2 regions of the Flavimobilis sp. BM9 genome follow, and region 2 is predicted to be linked to the other one. Evidence: predicted binding sites of a transcription regulator. Region 2 holds the regulator's gene; the other holds the start of a gene.
The links. Region 2 encodes Rex, which represses fermentation and respiration genes when NADH is low (regulators of the CRP and FNR family bind a similar motif). Its sites were predicted from a motif close to CTTGTGAANNNNTTCACAAG; they were not measured.
Positions count from the first base shown of each region.

Region 1: adhE (bifunctional acetaldehyde-CoA/alcohol dehydrogenase) is a predicted target of Rex. The motif match lies at 2,321-2,340, and genes of this name have one in related genera.

Region 1 covers NZ_JBZEMO010000005.1:286,130-297,148, forward strand. The annotation lists gene adhE (bifunctional acetaldehyde-CoA/alcohol dehydrogenase) at 1-2,274, opposite strand, end outside; gene AC4F3Q_RS10875 (hypothetical protein) at 2,443-2,868, opposite strand; gene AC4F3Q_RS10880 (TrkH family potassium uptake protein) at 2,929-4,320, opposite strand; gene AC4F3Q_RS10885 (sensor histidine kinase) at 4,528-5,673, shown strand; gene AC4F3Q_RS10890 (response regulator) at 5,670-6,344, shown strand; gene AC4F3Q_RS10895 (metalloregulator ArsR/SmtB family transcription factor) at 6,593-7,549, shown strand; gene AC4F3Q_RS10900 (arsenate reductase ArsC) at 7,578-8,015, shown strand; gene AC4F3Q_RS10905 (hypothetical protein) at 8,090-8,461, opposite strand; tRNA gene AC4F3Q_RS10910 (tRNA-Arg) at 8,803-8,878, opposite strand; gene AC4F3Q_RS10915 (FadR/GntR family transcriptional regulator) at 8,988-9,644, opposite strand; gene AC4F3Q_RS10920 (hypothetical protein) at 9,800-10,474, shown strand; gene argS (arginine--tRNA ligase) at 10,504-11,019, shown strand, end outside.
Region 2 covers NZ_JBZEMO010000001.1:97,237-108,255, reverse strand. The annotation lists gene AC4F3Q_RS00460 (cytochrome c biogenesis CcdA family protein) at 1-736, opposite strand, end outside; gene AC4F3Q_RS00455 (TlpA family protein disulfide reductase) at 736-1,338, opposite strand; gene AC4F3Q_RS00450 (histidine phosphatase family protein) at 1,346-2,026, opposite strand; gene AC4F3Q_RS00445 (YceI family protein) at 2,190-2,735, shown strand; gene AC4F3Q_RS00440 (redox-sensing transcriptional repressor Rex) at 2,796-3,422, opposite strand; gene AC4F3Q_RS00435 (glutaredoxin family protein) at 3,419-3,706, opposite strand; gene AC4F3Q_RS00430 (HAD family hydrolase) at 3,745-4,641, shown strand; gene AC4F3Q_RS00425 (30S ribosomal protein bS22) at 4,745-4,843, opposite strand; gene AC4F3Q_RS00420 (helix-turn-helix domain-containing protein) at 4,954-5,160, opposite strand; gene AC4F3Q_RS00415 (acetoin utilization protein AcuC) at 5,301-6,485, opposite strand; gene AC4F3Q_RS00410 (TrkH family potassium uptake protein) at 6,601-7,977, shown strand; gene AC4F3Q_RS00405 (potassium channel family protein) at 7,970-8,647, shown strand; gene AC4F3Q_RS00400 (immunoglobulin-like domain-containing protein) at 8,803-11,019, opposite strand, start outside.

The DNA.
Region 1 (11,019 bases), on a different contig from region 2:
GCGCCCGTGGATCAGGTGGAACGTCGACCCGGTGACGTGAGCCATCGCGTGCACGATGCCGAGGAACGCGTTGCCGAACGCCATGCCGGCGATCGTCGCGGCGTTGTGCATCTTCTCGCGCGCCTTGACGGTGCGCTCGTCGGTGGCACCCGGGCCGCCGACGACCGACGCCTCGATGTTCTCGAAGATCAGCTTGATCGCGTGGAGGCACAGACCGTCGGTGTAGTCGTTCGCGTAGACGGAGACGAACGCCTCGGTCGCGTGCGTCAGAGCGTCGAAGCCCGAGTCGGCAGCGAGGAAGCCGGGCATCATCGCAGTCAGCGCCGGGTCGACGATCGCGACGGTCGGCGTGAGCGCGTAGTCGGCGAGCGGGTACTTCTTGCCGGACTCCTGGTCGGTGATGACCGCGAACGGCGTCATCTCCGAGCCGGTGCCCGAGGTGGTCGGGATGCAGACGAGCTTCGCCTTGTCGCCGAGCTCGGGGAACTTGAACGCGCGCTTGCGGACGTCGAAGAACTTCTCCTTCATGTCGGCGAAGTTGATCTCCGGGTGCTCGTAGAGCAGCCACATGACCTTGGCGGCGTCCATGGGCGAGCCACCACCGAGCGCGATGATCGTGTCGGGGGCGAACTGGCGCATGAGCTCGGCGCCGTGCTGGACGGAGTCGACGGTCGGCTCGGGCTTGACGTCGTCGATGATCTGCAGCGCGATGCGCTGGCCGCGACGGTTGAGCACGTCGAGGATCTTGTCGACGAAGCCGAGACGGGTCATCGTCGTGTCGGTGACGATCGTGACGCGCTCGATGCCGCGCATGTCCGTGAGATAACGGATGGCGTTCGGCTCGAAGTACGTCTTCGCGGGAACCTTGAACCACTGCAAGTTGTTGTTCCTCCGCCCGATGCGCTTGATGTTGACGAGGTTGATCGCGGACACGTTGTTCGAGACCGAGTTGTGGCCGTACGAGCCGCAGCCGAGCGTCAGGGACGGGATGAACGCGTTGTAGATGTCACCGATGCCGCCGAGCGAGGACGGGGCGTTGGTGATGATGCGGACCGCCTTGATGCGCGACCCGAACTCGTCGATGATCTCCTTGTTCTCGGAGTGGATCGAGCCCGAGTGGCCCAGACCGTCGAACTCGACCATCTGCTCGGAGAGGCGGATGCCCTCCTCGGCGCCGTCGGCGCGCAGCACGGCGAGGACGGGGCAGAGCTTCTCGCGGGTGAGGGGCTCGTTCACGCCGACCTCGGACACCTCGGCGAGGATGATCGACGTGTCCTCGGGGACGGAGAAGCCGGCGTTCTCGGCGATCCACTGCGGGGTCTTGCCGACGACGGTCGGGTTGAGCTTCGCGCCGGCGCAGTTCTCGCCACCGGCGGTCACGCCGAAGATGAACTCCTCGAGCATGGCCTTCTCGGCGGGGGTCGCGCGGTAGGCGTGGAGGGTCGCGAACTCGGCCATGGCCTCGTCGTAGATGGGGGCGTCGAGGATGACGGCCTGCTCGGAGGCGCAGATCATGCCGTTGTCGAACGCCTTGGAGAGGACGACGTCGTTGACGGCGCGCTTGAGCTTGGCGGAGCGCTCGATGAAGGCGGGGACGTTGCCCGCGCCGACGCCGAGGGCCGGCTTGCCGCACGAGTAGGCGGCGCGGACCATCGCGTTACCACCGGTCGCGAGGATGAGCGCGATGCCGGAGTGGTTCATGAGGAGGTTGGTGGCCTCGAGGGACGGCTCCTCGACCCACTGGATGCAGTTCTCCGGGGCGCCGGCTGCGATGGCTGCGTCGCGCACGACCTTGGCGGCGGCGACGGAGCACTGCTGCGCGCTCGGGTGGAAGCCGAAGACGATCGGGTTGCGGGTCTTCAGGGCGATGAGCGCCTTGAAGATCGCGGTCGACGTCGGGTTGGTGACCGGCGTGACGCCGCAGATGACACCGACGGGCTCGGCGATCTCGGTGATGCCCGTGATCTCGTCGCGGTTGATGACGCCGACGGTACGCAGGCTGAGCATCGAGTTGGTGACGTGCTCGCACGCGAAGATGTTCTTCACGGCCTTGTCCTCGAACACACCGCGGCCGGTCTCGGCGACGGCCTTGACGGCGAGCTCGCCGTGCTCGGAGAGCGCGGCGACCGAGGCCTTCTTGACGATGTGGTCGACCTGCTCCTGGTCGAGCTTGAGGAAGGCGGTCAGCGCCTCCTGGCCGCGGGCGACGAGTGCGTCGATCTTCGCGGCGACCGACGACTGCTCGGCGGCGGGCGTGGCCTGGGTGGTACTCATCTGAGGTCCCCTTCGATGTCGGGTTCGCGTGCCTTGTTGTGGTGCGCTTGTGATCTTGTGCACAAGGCTACGGCGCATCTCGGGCCCGGTCCCATGTCAAAGGTCCCACCTTTTGTCCTGTATTTCCGCAGGTCAAAGGTGGTGTGGAGGCAAACGTCCCAGACGGGTCTAGCGCTGCTCGCCGCTGGTCCCTGCGTCACGACGTCGAACACGCTCGCGGCGGACAGCCTGAGCCGCGATCGAGGCGACGACGAGCGACGCCGCGTTCTGAGCGGACGCCGCCACGACGAGCTGGGCGCGCGACACCTCGATGCAGCGCTCCGCCATGGGCTGCGCCGTGGGCTCGAACGCGCTCGGGCTCCAGTCCCGGACGATCTCGAGCGCCGATGGCCCGCACGGTTCCCCGGCCAGGTTCCCCCCGACGACCAGACCCCCTGTGGCGATCAGGACGAGGAGGTACACGACGCCGGTCCGCACGACGACCGGGCGTCGCTCCGGCGCGACAACCCGGTGCACGAGCACGGTCGCGCCGATGATGACGGCCGAGATCACGTAGGAGATCCCCATGTAGACCTGTATGCCCGTCGCCCCCATGCAGCGAGACGCTACCGTGTCGCCAGCGACGACGGCGCCTCCGGCGTCGGGCCGCGGCCGTCAGCCGATGAGCGGGCGCCCCTCGGGCCGACGGACAAGTCGCTGACGCTCACGCAGCACCAGCGCCGAGGCGAGGGTGACGGGGCCGAGACGGCCCGCGAACATCAGGCCGACGAGGAGGATCTGGTGCCCCGCTGCTAGTTGTGCCGTGATGCCCGTGGACAGCCCGACGGTCGCGAATGCGGAGACGACCTCGTACAGCACCTGGTCGAGCGTGTAGGTGCTGGTCATGGCGATCACCATCGTGGAGACGACGACGACGGCGACGCTGAGGAGAGCCACGGCGAGGGCCTGGCGGATCACCGCGGGGGAGAGGCGCCGGTCGAACAGGTCGACGTCGGGGTCGCCTCGCAGCTCCGCTGTGATCGCGAGCAGCAGCACGGCGAAGGTGCCGACCTTGATCCCGCCTGCGGTCCCGGCGCTACCTCCTCCGATGAACATCAGGACGTCGCTGCCGAGGAGCGTCCCGGTGTTCATCGCGGAGATGTCGACGCTGTTGAAGCCAGCAGTCCGTGGCATGACGGCCTGGAAGAAGCCCGCAAGCACGCGACCTGGTGCATCGAGCGCGCCGAGCGTGCCTGGGTTGGTCCATTCTGCGGCGGTGACGAACAGGGTCCCGCCGCCGAGCAGGATGGCAGTCATGAGCAGGGTGAGCCTCGTGTGGACGCTCCACCTACGGGGGCGACGATGCTGCCGCATCACCTCCATGATCACCGGGAACCCGATGCCGCCCAGGATGACTGCAGCGGCGATCGGCAGGCAGATCCACGGGTCGGCGACGAACCCCGAGAGGTTGTCGCTGAACAGCGCGAAGCCAGCGTTGTTGAAGGCGGAGATGGAGTGGAACACGCCCAACCACACGCTCGAGCCCAGGGATCTGTCGTAGGCGACGGCAAATCGGACGGCGAGCACGACCGCGGTGAACGCTTCGACGGCGAGGCTGATCCGGGCCACACCGAGAAGAACCGTCCGGACGTCGCCGAGGCCGACGCTCTTCGTCTCCGTGGCGGCGACGATCCGTGAGCTCAGACCGAGCTGCCGGGAGATGAGGAGCCCGAGGAGCGATGCGAGAGTCATGATCCCGAACCCGCCCACCTGGATGAGGACGAGGATCGTCGCCTGCCCGAAGGCGGACCAGTCTGTCGCGGTGTCCACGACTGCGAGCCCGGTCACGCAGAGAGCCGACGTGGCGGTGAACAGCGCCTCGAGCGCTGTTGCGCCACCAGGACCCGGGGTGGCCACCGGGAGCATCAGGAGCCCAGTGCCGATGGCGATCCCGGACGCGAAGCCTGCGACGACGGTGCGCCCGGGGTTGTGGCTCCACGTACGTCGCCAGTCCCGAGCCTGCCGGGGATGACGGCGTACCGGCGGGCGTGGTGTCCAGATGCTCATCGACGTGCTGTGCCTCGGTCGGGGGGCGCGGATCGGGGGCGTCCGCGGCGCCAGCATTCGCCAGTGCCGTACGAGCCTAGGTTCTGCGTGCCGGAAGACGGTCACGAGCGGGGCTCGTCCGACATCAAGATTTCGTAAGGAGGCCGCGGGTCGTCACCGGCGGCGATCGGTGTGCGTGGGCGGGCCTCGCTGTGGGACCGTGTCAGGGTGGCTCGGTGGACGATCTCGTGGCAGCGCGCACAGCGTCGTGCTCGCGGAGGGGTCGCGACCCATCGGCAGGTCGTAGGCCTGATCCTCTCGCTGCTCGTCCCGCCCGGGGGCAGCGCGTTGCTGCTGCTCGCTCGGGACGACCTGGCGCTGGGCAGCGTCCTGCTCCTCTACCTCCTCGGCGTCGTCGTCGTCTCGGCCGTGGGCGGCCTGATCCCGGGTCTCGTCGCAGCGACGCTGTCGTTCGGCCTCGCGAACTGGTTCTTCGCCCCGCCGTTCTACACGCTCGCGGTCGAAGGGCGGGACATGGTGATCGAGCTCGTGGTGTTCGCTGCTGTCGCTCTCGTCGTCGCCACGACGGTCGAGGTCGCGGCCCGCGACCGTCTCCACTACCAGCGCGACCTTGACGTGCACCTGGCTCGCACGCGCGACCTCGCCGCGCAGGACAAGGTTCGTGCCGCGCTCCTGGCCTCGGTCGGGCACGACCTGCGAACGCCGCTGGCGAGCGTCAAGCTCGCCGTCAGCAGCCTCCGACAGACGGACGTCGCGTGGTCGGGCGCAGCACGGGCGCAGCTGTTGGAGACGATCGAGGACTCGACCGACCGGCTGTCTCGACTGGTGGCGAACCTCCTGGACATGACCAGGCTGCGCTCGGACGCGGTCACGGTCGCCCTCGCTCCGGTCGCGCTGGACGAGGTCGTCCTCGGGGCGCTGCGGACGGAGGACCGGAGTCGTGTCGAGGTGTCGCTCGACGACGGCCTTCCGCTCGTGCTCGTGGACCACGGTCTTCTCGAGCGGGTCGTCGAGAACCTGGTGGACAACGCGCTTCGCTTCAGCCCTCCCGACGCGCGCGTCGAGGTGTGCGCGCGGGAGCATGCCCGCGCGACGGAGGGCCACGCTGCCGGGAAGGTGACGACGATCGACCTGAGCGTCGTCGACCACGGGCCGGGGATATCCCCTGATCGCTGGGACGAGGTGTTCGTGCCGTTCCAGCGTCTGGACGACCGGGACAGTCGATCGCACGTCGGTCTGGGCCTGGCGATCGCGCGCGGGTTTGCCGAGGCGATGTCGGGCGAGCTGAGCCCGTCGACGACGCCCGGCGGAGGCCTGACGATGACGCTGCGACTGCCGGTGGCGGGGACATGACCAGGCTGCTCCTCGTCGAGGATGACGAGTCCCTGGTCCGGACTCTCGACCTGGCTCTGACCGCGCACGGCTTCGACGTGCGGGCGGCGGCTCAGGGCGAGCGGGCGCTAGTGCTCGCCACCACCTTCCAGCCTGCGGTCGCGATCGTCGATCTCGGCCTGCCCGACGTCGATGGGCTCGCCGTGGTGAGGCAGCTTCGCGCGTGGTCGGACCTGCCGGTGATCGTCCTGTCGGCACGCGACGCCCAGCGTGACAAGGTCGCGGCCCTTGACTCGGGCGCGGACGACTACGTGACCAAGCCCTTCGGGATGGACGAGCTCTTGGCGAGGCTGCGTGCGACGCTGCGCCGTGCCTCTGGCGGTGATCGCCTGCCGGTCTTCGAGTCAGGGCACCTGCGGATCGACCGCACCGCCCGACGCGTCGAGCGCGACGGCGACCGTGTCCATCTCACCCCGACGGAGTGGAGCCTGCTGGAAGCGCTCGTGTGCTCGGCCGGACGCGTGGTGACCCAGCGTGACCTGCTCAACGAGGTGTGGGGGCCGCAGTACGTCGACGAGGTCACCTACCTCCGCGTCTACGTCGCCCAGCTGCGCCGCAAGCTCGAGACGGACCCGGCCTCGCCCCGCCACCTGCGCACCGAGCCCGGAGTGGGGTACAGGTTCGAGCCGTAGCGGTCCCTGGCGCACGGTGGCGCCCTTGGAGCGGGGCGCCCCCTCCTGTCGTTGCTCTCTGTTCATCCGGAGTTGGTTCGAGAATGCCTCGACACCTGTCAATATAGATCGACATCGATACAGGTGGGCGTTCATCGCGGCCGGCAACAACGTCGGGCGGGCGATCGCTGTCCGATCGCCACGTCCGGGAGGGCATCATGACCACGTCACGCGAGGAGTGCCCGGCGAGTCCGGCTGAGGCTCACAGCATGAGCCTGGACGCCGCGACCCAGGTCGCGGCCGTCCTGAGAGCGCTGGCCGAGCCGCTCCGCCTGCGGATGCTCTCGTTCATCGCGACCGGGCCCACCGGCGAGGCTTGCGTCTGCGACATCGCGACGGTCGCCGACGTCGCACAACCCACCGTCTCCCATCACCTCAAGGTGCTCAAGAGCGTCGGAGTCCTGGTCTCCGAGCGGCGCGGCACCTGGGTCTACTACCGGATCGCTCCCGACCTGCGGGGCGCGGTGAGCACTCTGCTCGATGCCTTTGCCCCGGCCGTGCTCGAGATCGCGCAGGCGACCCGCGGCAGCGACGGACTCAGCGATGTCGACGACGTGCTGGCACGTATCGCAGGCCAGCTGGCCGCCCGCTTCGGGAACATCGACTCCGCCCTCGTCACGGCCACGGTCCGCGAGTCCTACACCGCGCTCGCGCGGAGCGCCGGGGTCCGGGCTCATCTCGTTGCGACGGCGGAACGCTTCGCCCGTCAACGCCTCGAGGACATCACCCGTACGAGCCAGCCGTCCGTGAAGGTTCCGCAGGTGCTGTTCATCTGCGTCGCCAACGCGGGGCGCTCGCAGATCGCCGCGGAGCTCGTTCGCCAGTACGCCGGGGACGCCGTCATCGTGCGGTCAGCAGGATCGGCGCCCGCCAGCGACATCCATCGTGGCGTCCGTACGGTGCTGGCTGCCATGGGGTCCAGCGGCGACGCTTATCCCAAGCCGCTCACCGATGACGCGGTGCGGGCGGCGGACGTCGTGGTCACGATGGGCTGCGGAGACACCTGCCCGGTGCTCCCAGGGGTCCGCTACGAAGACTGGGTCGTCGGCGACCCTGCGCTCGCTTCGCACGACGGGGTCATGGCCATCACCGCCCAGATCGACGCTCACGTGCGCGCCCTGCTCACTTCCCTGCTCCCCGATCTCGAGCTCCCGGAACCCCGGTGAGCTCTCTTACCAGCACCAGGAGATACCCATGAACCCCACCGCCGGACACGCCTCGGCCAAGCCTTCTGTCCTGTTCGTCTGCGTCCACAACGCCGGTCGCTCCCAGATGGCCGCTGGCTATCTGCACGCTCTGGGGGCGGGGCGGGTCGAGGTCCGTTCCGCGGGGTCCCAACCAGCCGACCAGATCAACCCGGTCGCTGTCGCGGCCATGGCCGAGGACGGCGTCGACATCACGTCCTTCGCCCCCAAGGTCCTCACGACGGACGCGGTCAAGGCGTCCGACGTCGTGATCACGATGGGCTGCGGTGATGTCTGCCCGATCTTCCCCGGCAAGCGCTACGAGGACTGGAAGCTCGACGATCCTGCTGGCCAGGGCATCGACGCGGTCCGCCCCATCCGCGACGCCATCAAGGCTCGCGTGCGGGTGCTGCTGGACGAGCTCGGCATCGACCCGGTCACCGCGTGAACACCTGGTGAGCGCGACGCGCCGCCGCGCCTGCGTCGGCTCGCAGCGCGAGAGGTCGCGCAATGGTCCGGGTATCAGCTCGGCGGGCCGTAGAGCAGGCGCCTGACAGCAGACCGCGACACCAGCAGCGCGATGACGAGCAGCGTGACGGGGAGGAACCCCCCCAGGCTTACGGAGCCGCCGAATGCGACGTCGATCAGCCAGAGCACGACGAACTTGCTCCCCGCTGCCACGGTCCAGAGCATCAGACCAGACACGGCCTTGGACAGTCGCGTCCGGGCCTCGCGCAGCCGGGTCATCACGGCGCCTTTGAGGACCAGGACAACCTCGAGGGTGATCTTGAGCAGTGCGGCCGTCAGCATCGAGAGGGTGAAGGTCTCGCTGATCACCGGGGCGAAGAACTGAATGGCGACGTTCAGGACGACGACATACACGAAGAGGTCCATCACGTCTGCCGGGTGCGTGAGGACCCAGGCTCGCAGCTGTCCGAGCCGCGAGCGCGCCTCACCTACGGCCGGATCGGACGACTCGCTCATAGCACTCACCCTCCGCCTGCGATCGCGGGGTTCGCAAGAGCCTTGACCAGCGCGACCCGCCCGGATCAGGGGCCGTGCCGAGAACGTTCTCAGGCCCGCTTCATGTTCGTCTTACGCCTGTTGTCGTGCTTCGCTGTCGTGTCGAGATGAGGCCGCCCCCCGGCCCTCGATGAGGACCGGCCCCCAGACATGACAACGGCGGACCTACGATTTCGTAGGTCCGCCGTCGCGGATGTCCTGAGACATCACAATGGTGCCCTCGACAGGATTCGAACCTACGACCTTCTGCTCCGGAGGCAGACGCTCTATCCACTGAGCTACGAGGGCGGGACCAGGACTGACCTGGAACCTGTGCCGGTCGCAGACGCGTCCAGCACGAGCACCGAGACTACCACCGCGGCGCTCCCGGTGCGCACGCGCGCCGGGCCTGGGCCGGTCAGCCGCGCAGCGGGGAGAGGTACTCCTCGAGGTAGCCGTAGATCTCGTGGGCCGCGCGGTCCTCGTCGCCGTCGGCGATCGCCTCGACGAGCGCGTCGTGCGTGTGGTCGGGGTGGTCGGTCTCGACGTTCGCGCGGATCGAGTCACCGATCGCGTCGATGAGGTTCTCGTAGAGGTCGAGCAGCAGCGGGTTGCGGGCGGCCGCGACGATCGCGCGGTGCAGCGCGAGGTCGGTCGTGACCATCGCGTCGATCTCACGGGCGGCGAACGATTCTCCGCGGTGCTGGTTGAGCGTGCGCAGCGTCGCGACGTCGCGATCGGTGCGGCGCTGCGCGGCGAGACGGGCAGCCTCGACCTCGAGGCTGCGGCGCACCTCGAGGATGTGCTGCTGGTGGACGTGGGCCATCTGCCGTCCGAGCGCGACGGTGAGCTCGGAGTCGGACAGGACGTAGGTGCCGGATCCCTGGCGGCGGGCGAGCAGCCCGGAGTGCACGAGCGACTGGACGGCCTCGCGGATGGTGTTGCGGCCGACGCCGAGCGTCGCAGCGAGGTCGGTCTCGGTGGGGATCCTGCTTCCGACGGGCCAGGTGCCGTTGACGATCGCGTCCCGCAGGTGGGACACGGTCCGGTCGATCAACCCGGTGCGCGTAGACATACGAACAGCTCCGTTCTCAGGGTGCTTGCCCACAGTCAACACCGCAGGCACCCGATCGGCCTAGCCGTCTCGCGACACCGCGGCTCAAGTCCGCCCCGCCGAGGCCGAAGTAGAGGGTGAGGGCAGCAGCCGTCCGACAGGGATGAGGTGGCGAGGTGGTCGTCGCACGAGGGCGTGAGATGTCGCGTGGCCTGGGCCGCGTGGCGCTGGCGCTCGTCGTGCTCGCGCTCGGCGTCTGGTTCGTCTTCGCGTGCGTCGCCGTGCGAGACGTGACGCACGCGCCGGAGGACGTCCAGCTCGGTGCTGAGGCCGCAGCGCCTGAGGTGACGACTGCGGCTGACGTGGACTCCCGGGCCAGCAGCAACGCGGGCGACCGCGCGATGTCGGGGCTGGCGGACGCGGCTCCCGAGGCGGAGCCGAGCGGCGTCCCTCTCAGCGGTGAGAGCGCGCTCGAGGCCTCTCTTCCCGCGGACGTCCCCGGTTTCGGCACGGACGGGTTCTTCCCGGTGTCCGCGCCCGACGGCGTGCAGGCCTACCGGGCCGATTTCGTCCCCGTCGTCGCGGCGGCGAAGGACGAGCCGGTGCACGTCGAGGTGTCGACGTGGCCCACGACGACGGCCGCGCTCAGCGCGGGCGACGACGCGATGCGTTCCGTCGTCGACCAGGGCGGCAAGGTCCGCAAGGTGCCCCGCGGCCTGCCGGAGGACGCGCGCAGGGCGGACGTCGACGGTCGGGCCATGGTCGTGTGGACAAGGTTCACGACGACGTTCGTCGTCGTCGGCACCCCCGGCCAGGCTGCGTCGCTCGCCCGCGAGCTCGACCTCGGCTGACGCCCTCCCCGCGCCGGTAAGATGGCCCGGTGACCCCTCTCGAGCTTTCTCACGCGATCAGTGCCGCCCTGGCAGCGGCCGTCTCCGACGGTGCGCTGGCCCTCCCTGTCGAGGACGTGCCGGAGTCCGTCCACGTCGAGCGTCCGCGTCAGCGCGAGCACGGCGACTGGGCGACGAACGTGGCGCTGCAGCTCGCCAAGAAGGCGGGCATCGCGCCGCGTGCGCTCGCTGAGGACCTCGCGGCGCGACTCGCGTCGACGCCGGGCGTCGCGAAGGTCGACGTCGCAGGTCCGGGATTCCTGAACATCACGCTCGACGCTGCCGCTGCGGGTTCGCTCGCACGCACGATCGTCGAGGCGGGTGCCGCGTACGGGCGCGGCGACGCGGAGGCGGGGCGCCGCATCAACCTCGAGTTCGTCTCGGCGAACCCGACGGGCCCGATCCACATCGGTGGCGTGCGCTGGGCTGCCGTCGGTGACTCGCTCGCGCGCGTCCTCGAGGCTGCGGGCGCCGAGGTGACGCGCGAGTACTACTTCAACGACCAC
Region 2 (11,019 bases):
CGCCTCCGACGCGCATCACGGCGAGACGGTGGCGGCGCAGGAACGCGGTGAGCCGCACGGACGACTCGAGACCCAGCGCGACGGCGAGGAACGGCAGGCCGAGCCCGAGGCAGTAGGCGACCGCGAGGACGGCGCCGCGGCCTGCGGTGCCCTGGTCGAGGGCGAGCGCATTGATCGCGACGAGCGTCGGCCCCATGCAGGGCGTCCAGCCGAGGCCGAAGACGAAACCGAGGAGCGGCGCTCCCCACAGCCCCGCGCGGGGGGCGAGGTGGAAGCGGCGGTCGGTCTGCAGCGGTGCGAGGAGACCGACGAACGCGAGCCCCATGAGGATCACGACGACGCCGAGGACGCGGGTGAGCGTCTCTTGGTGCTCCCGCAGGAGCCCGCCGACGGAGCCGAAGAGGATGCCGTACGCGACGAAGACGACCGTGAAGCCGGCGACGAAGAGCCCGACGCCGGCGAGGACGCGGCCGCGGCCGGAGGTGCGCTCCTCGGTCTGCGCGGGGGCGGTCTGGTCGTCGGTCTGCGCGGTGCCGGTCGGTGCGGCGGCTGCCGCCCCGCGCACGCGCCGCGCGTCGGCGGCACCAGCCATGCCGCCCAGGTACCCGAGGTAGCCGGGCACGAGCGGCAGGACGCACGGCGACGCGAAGGACAGCAGCCCCGCGAGGACGGCGATGGGGAGCGCGAGGAGGAGGGAGCCGCTGAAGACCGTCGTCCCGGCGTCCGCGAGGACGATCACGTCTCGGCCAGGACGTCGTCGATGATCGCGGCGATCGTCGTCGCGTCGAGCAGCCCGAGGACGCGTGCGGCGACGCGACCCTGCCGGTCGAGCACGACCGTCGTCGGGGTCGCGGCGACGGGGACCACGCCCTCGAGGGCCGACGTCGCGGCGCCCGACCGGTCGTCGACCGACGGGAACGGGATCTCGTATGTGCGCTCGAAGGCCTGCGCCGCCCCGGCGTCGTCGGTGCGGTTGATGCCCAGGACGTGCACCCCCTGCTCGGCTCGCGACGTCGCGAGCTCGGCGAGGACGGGCGCCTCGACACGGCAGGGCGGGCACGCGGCGAACCACGTGTTGAGGACGACGACGTCGCCGCGCCACGCGGAGACGTCGACCGCCTCGCCCGTGTAGTCGGTCCCCGTGAGCTCGAGCGCGGGGCCGCGCTCGGCGGCGGCCCACGTGCGCACCGAGCCGTCGCCCGACTGGTAGCCCTGGTCGGCGATCTGGGTCGGCCCGTCGTCCGGTGCGGAGGAGCAGCCGGCGAGCAGCACGAGAGCGGCGACGGCGGCGGCGACCGCGCGTCGTGCGGCTCGGGCGGGGTGGGGGCGGGCGTTCACGGCCGGCTCAGGCTCCTGCGACCTTGGACGCGCCCGGCAGCAGGTCGGCGACGGGCTCGGAGTAGTCGAGGCCGACGAAGCGGTCGCCGTCGAAGCGCAGGGAGGTCACCGACGCGAGCGAGCACTCGCGCTTGCGCGGGTCGTGGAAGTACGGGCGGCCCTCGTACGAGGAGCGCGTGATCCACACGGGGAGCTGGTGGGAGACGAGGACGACCTCGTGACCTTCCGCGAGCCTCCGGGCGTCCTCGATCGCGGCGCGCATGCGGGCGACCTGCTGCTTGTAGGGCTCGCCCCAGGAGGGGCGCCACGGGTTGATGAGGCGGGGCCAGTGCCGCGGGTGGCGCAGCGAGCCGTCGCCGACGCCGAACGTCTTGCCCTCGAAGTAGTTGCCCGCCTCGATGAGCCGCTCGTCGGTGCCGAGCTCGAGGCCGAACGCGGCTGCGATCGGGGTCGCGGTCTCCTGGGCGCGCTGGAGCGGCGACGCGATGACGTGCGTGATGTCTCGCCGCACGGGGGTGGTGCCTGCCGGGGTCGACTCGCTCGTCTCGCCGGCGAAGTGCTTGGCCACGCGGGCGGCCATCTCGTAGCCGCGCTCGGAGAGGTGGTACCCGGGCAGGCGCCCGTAGAGGATCCCCTCGGGGTTGTGGACTTCGCCGTGGCGCATCAGGTGGACCGTGGTCTGAGGCATGGGCCTAGTGTCGCAAACTTCCCGCTCGCGCCGGGTGTGGCGCTCGTCTCTGAGCCGTGTGGTGGAGACCACTTGCGTTCCGCGCGGATGTGGTTGAAGATTAACTTGAAACGGCAATCAATGCAGCCGCATGAACCTCGTCGCACACCCCAGGAGACTCACCATGACCGCTCTGCCCACCGGCCTCGCCCCCGCCACCTACACGATCGACGGCTCGCACACGCAGGCCGGGTTCACCGTCCGCCACGCCGGCATCTCCAAGGTCCGCGGCACCGTCCCCGTCACCGAGGGCACCATCGTCATCGGCGAGGACGTCGAGAGCTCCTCCGTCACCGCCGTGCTCGACGCGACCGCCCTGAGCACCGGCGACACGAACCGCGACGCCCACCTCCAGAGCGCCGACTTCTTCTCCACCGACGTCAACCCGACCTGGTCCTTCACCTCGACCTCCGTCAAGGCCGACGGCAGCGACTTCCTCGTCACGGGCGACCTCACGATCGCCGGCGTCACGAAGCCCGTCGAGCTCGCGCTCGAGTACACCGGCTCCGCCGTCGACGCGTTCGGCGCCGCCCGCGCCGGGTTCGAGGCCTCCGTCACCATCTCCCGCAAGGAGTGGGGCATCACCTGGAACGCCGCCCTCGAGGCCGGCGGCGTGCTCGTGAGCGACAAGGTCGCCATCCTCCTCGAGGTCTCCGCCGTCAAGGCCTGATCCTCGTCACAGACCGAAGGCCCGGCGACCCCCTGCGCCGGGCCTTCGTCATGCCCACCCTCAGACAGGCGGCAGGTAGTACGACAGGATCTGCAGCTCGGCCGCGACGTCCACGCTCCGCAGCGCGACGCCGTCAGGCACCGAGAGCGCCCGCGGCGCGAAGCTCAGCACCGACCGCACACCGCTCGCCGCGACCGCGTCGAGCGCGTCCTGCGCGGCCCCGCCCGGCACCGTCAGCACCGCGAGCGACACGTCCCGCGCCACCACGAGCCGAGGCAGCTCCGCAAGGTCCGCGACCTCGACCCCGGCGACGGTCGTCCCGACCACCTCCGGGTCGACGTCGACGAGCGCGACCACCTCGAAGCCACGCGGCACCAGCCCGGCATGGCTCGCGACCGCCCGGCCCAGGTTGCCGACACCGACCACCACGACGCCGCGACGCCGCCCCACGCCCAGCGCGCCACGCACGTGCGCGCGCAGCTCTGCGACGTCGTACCCCACACCACGCTTGCCGTACGACCCCAGGTGCGACAGGTCCCGACGCAGCTGCGCAGGCTCGACCCCGGCCGCCGCCGCCAGCTCGACCGACGACGCCGTCACGACACCACGCCGCACGAGATCGTCGAGGACCCGGGCGTACACGGGGAGCCGCGTCAGCGTCGGCGGCGGCACCGCCGTCGACGTCATCGCGCCACCCCCGACGGCCCCCCGAGCGCACGGCGCAGCCGCCGCTCGTCGACCCGCCAGAACGCCTGCTGCACGCCGTCCACCAGGACGACCGGCACGTAGTCGGAGAACTGAGCGACGAGCTCCGCGTCGCCATCGACGTCCACCTCGACCCACCGCTCCCCCGCCTCGGCGCACACGGCCGCGACGACCACACGGGCGTCGTCGCACAGGTGGCAGGACGCACGAACGAGCAGCTGGACCCGCGGCGCTGCGCCGGCGGACGAGGTGGTCACCGGTTCCATACGGCAACAGTACGGACTGTCTCGCTAGAGTGGACGACATGTCGACCGCCCGCGAGCCCTCCGCAGACGAGTCGGTCGAGCCGGTTCCCGAGCAGTCGGCCGAGGCCGCCGCCGACGCGGCCCTCGACCTGGCCAGCCCCGTCGAGAGCACGACCGTCGACCCGACACGCATCGCCGCGTTCTTCGACGTCGACAACACGATCATCCGCGGCGCAAGCGCCTTCCACCTCGCGATCGGCCTGTACCGCCGTGACTTCTTCAAGATCCGCGACCTCGTCTTCGCAGCGCTGCAGCAGTGGCGCTTCATCGCGCTCGGCGAGAGCAAGGAGCAGATCAGCTCCGTGCGCGACCGCGCTCTCGGCATCATCAAGGGGCACACGGTCGCCGAGGTCACCGCGATCGGCGAGGAGGTCTGGGACCAGGTCCTGTCGCTGCGGATCTTCCCCGGCACGCGCAAGATCCTCGACGCGCACCTCGCGGCGGGCCATCAGGTGTGGCTCATCACCGCGACGCCCATCGAGATCGGCGAGCTCATCGCCCGGCACCTCGGCGCGACCGGGGCGCTCGCGACGATCGCGGAGCACAAGGACGGCGTCTACACGGGGCGTCTCGTCGGCGAGATGATGCACGGCGAGAGCAAGGAGGCCGGAGCGCGCGAGCTCGCGGACCGGCTCGGCCTCGACCTCGCCCACTGCTACGCGTACGGCGACTCGGCGAACGACATCCCGATCCTCAGCTCGGTGGGCCACCCGTGCGCGATCAACCCGGAGCCGCGGCTGCGGCGCCACGCGAAGGACGTCGGCTGGCCCGTGCGGGAGTTCCGCGGCAAGCGCCGCCTCGCGAAGCGCGGTGTGAAGACTGCGAGCGCCGCGGGTCTCGTGTGGTTCCTGACCCAGGTCGCACGGTCGGTCCGCCGCTCGATCGCCAAGCGGTGACGCAGCGCTGACGCCCGGCCGACGCGCGAGGCCACCACCAGGTACGGCAAGAGCCCCCGTCCCGAGGGACGAGGGCTCTTCGCAGAGAACGCCTGCGGCGTCCTTACTTCTTGTTGCGACGCTGGTGGCGCGTCTTGCGAAGCAGCTTGCGGTGCTTCTTCTTCGCCATACGCTTGCGACGCTTCTTGATAACGGAGCCCACGGGTCCTCGCAATGTCGATCGGTAGCTTGCACGGCACACCGGGAGGCACCGCGCTCGGAAAGTCCGTCCGCCAGTCTAACCCCTGCCGCACCCTGCCCGCGACACAGGTGTCAGGAGGACTTCAGGTCCCGCAGGTCCTGAGCCCCACCGAGGTACTGCTGCAGCGCCTCGACGGGCACGCGGAACGACTTGCCGACCCGGACCGCCGGGATCTCGCCCGAGTGGACGAGGCGATAGACGGTCATGCGGGACACACGCATCTCGTCGGCCACCTCGGCGACGGTGAGGAAGCGAGGCCTCGCGGCGGCGTCAGACATGCAAGCGCTCCTCGTGTCGAACCTGGTCAGGTGGGTGTGCGGACGCACAGCCTGGGCCGCGCGTGCAGCACACTCTAGGCCCTGCGCGACTCACGAGGGAAGATGCTTCACCCTCCCAGGAAGGACACCCCACCTGCCCGTCAGTACGGCTCGGGGTGCAGCCCGAGCAGCGGGAAGACCGCGGACCGCGTCGCCATGACGGCGCGGTCGACACCGTCGGCCGGGTCGTACCGGCCGGACCAGGACGGGTCCGCGTGCTGCTCGTCCCCGTCCTCGTCGATGACCGCGGGCGGCTCGGCGCCGACCTCCCGGCGCACGAGCTCACGCCACTCCTCGGGGAGCGGGGTGTGCGCGGGCACGGGCACGTGCGCGGCCTCGGCGAGGAGGCTCGCCCACACGCGCGGCACGACGTCGACGACCGCGTAGCCCCCACCTCCCAGCGCGACCCACCGGCCGTCGCACAGCTGGTGCGCGAGGGCGTGCATGCGCCGCACGGCGGCGCGCTGCGCAGCCGTGCTGACGCGCAGCGACGAGAGAGGGTCGTGCGCGTGGGCGTCGCAGCCGTGCTGCGTCACGAGGACCTGCGGCCGGAAGTCCATGAGGACCTCAGGCACGACGCCGTCGATCGCGCGCAGCCAGCCTGCGGGTCCCGTGCGCGCCGGGAGCGCGACGTTGACCGCGCTCCCGGGCGCGCCCGGCCCGCCGGTCTCGGTCGGGTAGCCCGTGTGCGGGAAGAGCGTCGCAGGGCTCTCGTGGACCGACACGGTCAGCACCCGCGGGTCGTCCCAGAACACCTTCTGCACGCCGTCACCGTGGTGCGCGTCGAGGTCCACGTACGCGACGCGCTCCACGCCGTCGTCGAGGAGCGCGCGGATCGCGACAGCGGCGTCGTTGTAGACGCAGAACCCCGACGCCGCGTCCGGCATCGCATGGTGCATGCCGCCCGCGACGCTCACCCCGTGCAGGGCGTCGCCGCGCCAGACGGCGCGGGCTGCCGCGCACGTGCCCGCGACGATGCGCGCGGCGGCGTCGTGCATGCCCGCGAACAGCGGGTCGTCCTGCGTGCCCAGCCCGCGGTGCAGGTCGCGCACGCCGCCCGACGCCGCGTGGACCGCTGCGACGTACTCGGGGGTGTGGACCGTCTCGAGGAGGGAGTCCGGCGCGATGCCGGCGTCCGCGACGACGACCCCGTCGGCGTCGAGCACCCCGAGGGCGCGCGCGAGCTCGATCGTCAGGTGCAGGCGCAAGGGCGCCATCGGGTGCCCCGGACCGAAGTCGTAGCCGAGCAGGTCCGCAGCCCACGCCACGTGCACCGTCGCCGCCATGAGCGTCACGCTAGCGCGCGCGGTGCTCGACGGCGCGGCACGTCCAGGTCCCCCACCGCGCAGCCGCAGAGGTGGCACCATAGGCCAGTACGCCGTACGGAGAGGGAGGTGACCGATGGCGCCGAAGCTGTCGGCACCGTTGTGGGCCGGACGGGAGCTCGTCGACCGTATCGCCCGCCGCTCCCCTGCACGCCTCGCGCTCGTGACGTTCGCCGGCGTCATCGCCGTCTTCACGGCCCTCCTCAACCTTCCCGCCGCAACCTCGACCGGCGTACGCGCCCCGTTCGTCGACGCGTTCTTCACCGCGACGTCCGCCGTGTGCGTGACCGGTCTCGTGACAGTCCCCACCGGCACCTACTGGTCGGTGTTCGGCCAGGCCGTCATCCTCGCCGGGATCCAGGTGGGCGGTCTCGGCGTCATGACCCTCGCGTCGATCCTCGGTGCGGCGGTCTCCCGGCGCATCGGCCTCACGCAGCGGCTCCTGACCGCGTCGGAGACGAAGACGACACGGCTCGGCGAGGTCGGCTCGCTCATCCGCGTCGTCGTCATCACGTCGCTCACCCTTGAGTCGGTCATCGCGGCCCTCCTCCTGCCGCGCTTCATGGCGCTCCACGAGACGTTCCGCGAGGCGCTCTGGCACTCCGTGTTCTACGCCGTGTCCGCGTTCAACAACGCCGGGTTCATCCCCACCGCCGAGGGGCTCGTCCCCCACGCGGGCGACTGGCTGCTGCTCCTGCCGATCATCCTGGGCGTGTTCATCGGTTCCCTCGGCTTCCCCGTCATCCTCAACATCGCGCGCGTCGGCCGTCGCGCGAGCCGGTGGAACCTGCACACGAAGCTCACGCTCACCGTGTCGGGCGCGCTCGTCGCGCTCGGCGCGGTCCTGTTCGCAGCGTTCGAGTGGCGCAACGACGAGACGATCGGCCCCCTCGGGTGGCCGGCCAAGCTGCTCACCTCCCTGTTCGCGGGCGTCATGCCACGCTCAGGCGGGTTCTCGGTCGTCGACACGGGCTCGATGAAGGAGTCGAGCTGGCTCATCACGGACGCGCTCATGTTCGTCGGCGGCGGCTCGGCGTCGACCGCAGGCGGCATCAAGGTCACGACGCTCGCCGTGCTCATGCTCGCGATCATCGCGGAGGCCCGCGGTGACCGCGACATCGAGGCGTACGGCCGGCGCATCCCGCGCGACACCCTGCGACTGTCGATCGCGGTCGCGTTCATCGGCGCGACGGCCGTCCTGATCTCGACGCTCGTGCTCCTCGAGATCACCGGCTGGTCCCTCGACGTGCTGCTGTTCGAGACGATCTCCGCGTTCGCGACGTGCGGCTTGTCGACAGGTGTCACCCATCTGCTCCCCGAAGAGGGCAAGTACGTCCTCATCGTGTTGATGTTCGTGGGCCGCACCGGCACCATGACTCTTGCTGCAGCCCTCGCCCTGCGCGACCGCCGTCGCGTCATCCGGCTGCCCGAGGAGAGGCCCATCATTGGCTGACAGGAACACACCGGCGAGCACCCAGGACGCGGGTGTCCTCGTCATCGGTCTCGGGCGCTTCGGCGCCTCTATCGCGACGACCCTCGACCGTCTGGGTCAGGACGTCCTCGCGGTCGAGCGCTCGGCCGCGCAGGTCCAGCACTGGACGGGGCGGCTGCCGCTCGTCGAGGCCGACGCGACCAACCCCGAGGCGCTCGAGCAGCTCGGGGCACGGGACTTCCCGGTCGCGGTCGTGGGCGTGGGCTCGTCGCTCGAGGCGTCCGTCCTCATCACGGGCAACCTCGTCGACATCGGCACGCCGCAGATCTGGGCGAAGGCCGTCTCCGCGGAGCACGGCCGCATCCTCCAGCGGATCGGCGCGCACCACATCGTGTTCCCGGAGGCCGACGCAGGCAACCGCGTCGCGCACCTCGTCTCGGGCAAGCTCATGGACTACATCGAGGTCGAGGACGGCTTCACGATCGTGAAGATGCGCCCGCCGAAGGAGACGCAGGGCTTCACCATCGAGCAGTCGAAGGTGCGCGCACGCTACGGCGTGACCGTGATCGGTGTGAAGCCGCCGGGGCAGGACTTCATCTACGCCACGCCCCAGACCCGCATCTCGGCGAACGACATGCTCGTCGTCTCCGGGCACGCCGAGCTGCTCGAGCGGTTCGCGGCACGCCCCTGAGGGCGCGAGCGAGGGTCAGGTCCGACCTTCGCCATGGTCGGACCTGACCCTCCCGGGGCCGCCGGTTCTCCACTCCGTCGACCCCGGTGCGGCGGGGTGGCACCCATGCGGCCACCCCGCCGCACCGGCGACCTCCGAGGAGGCCGCCGGTGCTTCTAGCGGCGGACGGTGAGGTTGGTGGTCGTCGCGGCCTTGTTCGCTGACGACGAGCCACCGAACGTGACCGTCACCTTGTAGGTGCCCTTGCCCAGCTTCGGCAGCCGCACCGACGCCTTGCCGTTCGCACCCACGCTCACGTTGCGCGTCACCACCGTGCGGTTCTTGCCCTTGACCTTCGAGGTGACCTTCACGCCCACCTTCCCGGCCCGCGAACCCACGCTCGTCACGCTCACCGCGAGCGTCGCCTTCGACCGCGCCGTCACCTTCTTCGGCGCCACCTTCACCGACACCTTCGAGCTCGCCTTGACGACCTCGAGCACCACCACGTCCGACGACCCCGCAAACCTCGCGTCACCGCCGTACGAGACCGTCAACGACCGACGACCCACCGCGACGTCCTTGACCAGACGCACCGTGGCACCACCCTGCTTCAACGTCGCCGACCCGACCACACGCGCACCATCGAGCACACGCACCTGACCCGACGGAACCCCGCCAGCACCAGAGACCCGCACCCGCACGCTCGCAGCCTTGCCGAACGACACCCGCTCCGGAGCAACCACCGCCACCGTCGCCGACGACGCCAGCACCACACCCGCACGAGGCACCACCACCGAGCTCGCCACCTCGACGTTGCCCGCACGATCCACGCCACGGAACTCCACCGTGACCTCACCCGAACCCACCACCACCGGACCCGAGTACGTCGTCCACGCGGTCGGGGTCGAGCCGGTGACGAGGCGGTACTCGATCCGGGCGACGCCCGAGCCGCCGTCCGCGCTGCGCAGCGTGACCGTGCGCGCCACCGCGTCGACGGTCGCGCTCGTCACGGGCGCGGTCGTGTCAGCCGGCGCCGGCACGACGAGCATCCCGGACGTCGAGCTGGCCCCGACCACGTCGTAGCCGAGGTACGCGGCGACGACGTCGACCGACCCGGCACGCAGGGTGTCGGGGAGCGTGACGCGCGCCTTGCCGTCGACGAGGCGGACCGTCGTCGACCACGTGTCGCCGACCGAGAGGCGCACGGAGCCCACGACCTGCCCCTTGTCGCTCGCGACGACCGTGACGTCGGCGCGAGACGCGGTGCCTGCCGGGGCCGGGGTGAGCGTGAGCTGCGTCGTCGACGTGACCGCTGTGGCGGGGTTGCCACGGACGGCGTCGAGCTCAGCCTTCGTCACAGGCGCGACCGTGCCGTGCCGCGGGCTCGTCGGCAGCGTGTACGGCGACGGGATGACCCAGGTCGGGTCGTCGAGGCTCGCCGAGTGCATCGGGATGAAGCCGCGGCCGCCGTACTCGTCGACGAACAGGTAGTAGCCGCCGCCGTTGACGTCACCCTCGTTGGCCTTGAAGATCGTCGGCCCCTCGAGCGCGCGGGTGCTGGCCTTCTGCCCGATGCAGTCGGTCACGTGCTCCCACTCGGACAGCGGAGCGGTGAGCGTGCGCGAACGCTCCTGGATGATGTCCGTGCAGCCGCTCGCCGAGCCCTCGTCCTTCGTGAACCGGTGGTACCAGCCGTCCTCCTTGAGGACGGTCGAGTCGATGAGCGACTTGCCCGAGTCCTGCCAGACCTTCGCCTCGCTGAACGTCACGAAGTCACGCGTCGTCGCATACATCATGCGGTTGTACTGGCTGCCCGTGTGGTCCGGGTCGTCAGCGGCGAACAGCTTGGACGCCCAGAACACGACGTACGCGCCGAGCTCGTCGTCCCAGTACGCCTCGGGTGCCCACGTGTTGCCTGCGTTGTCCGGGGACACCTTGACGTGGCGCTGCTCGGACCAGGTCTGCAGGTCGGTCGACTCCCAGACCTCGATGTACTGGCTGCCGTGGCGCTGCGCGACGTCCCAGTCGCCGTTGCGACCGATCGAGAGGTCGGTCGCGATGAGGTACCAGCGGTCGCCCTGCGGTGAGCGGATGAGGAACGGGTCGCGCAGTCCCTTCGTGCCCTGGGTGGACTCGAGGACGGGGGTGCCGGCGTTGAGCTCGTCCCACCGGAGGGCGTCGTTGCCGCGGCTCGCCGCGAGGTAGATCTTCTCGCCGGCGATCGAGTTGCCGGTGAAGTAGGAGAACACGTAGCCCTCGGTCGGCACCGCACGCGGCGCAGCCTTGACGGTGAGCCGGCGGGTGGACGTCGCGGTCGCGGCGCCGTTCACGACGTGCGCCGTGACGGTGACGACGACGTCGTCCTCGCCGTAGGCGGGGCGTGTCACCTCTCC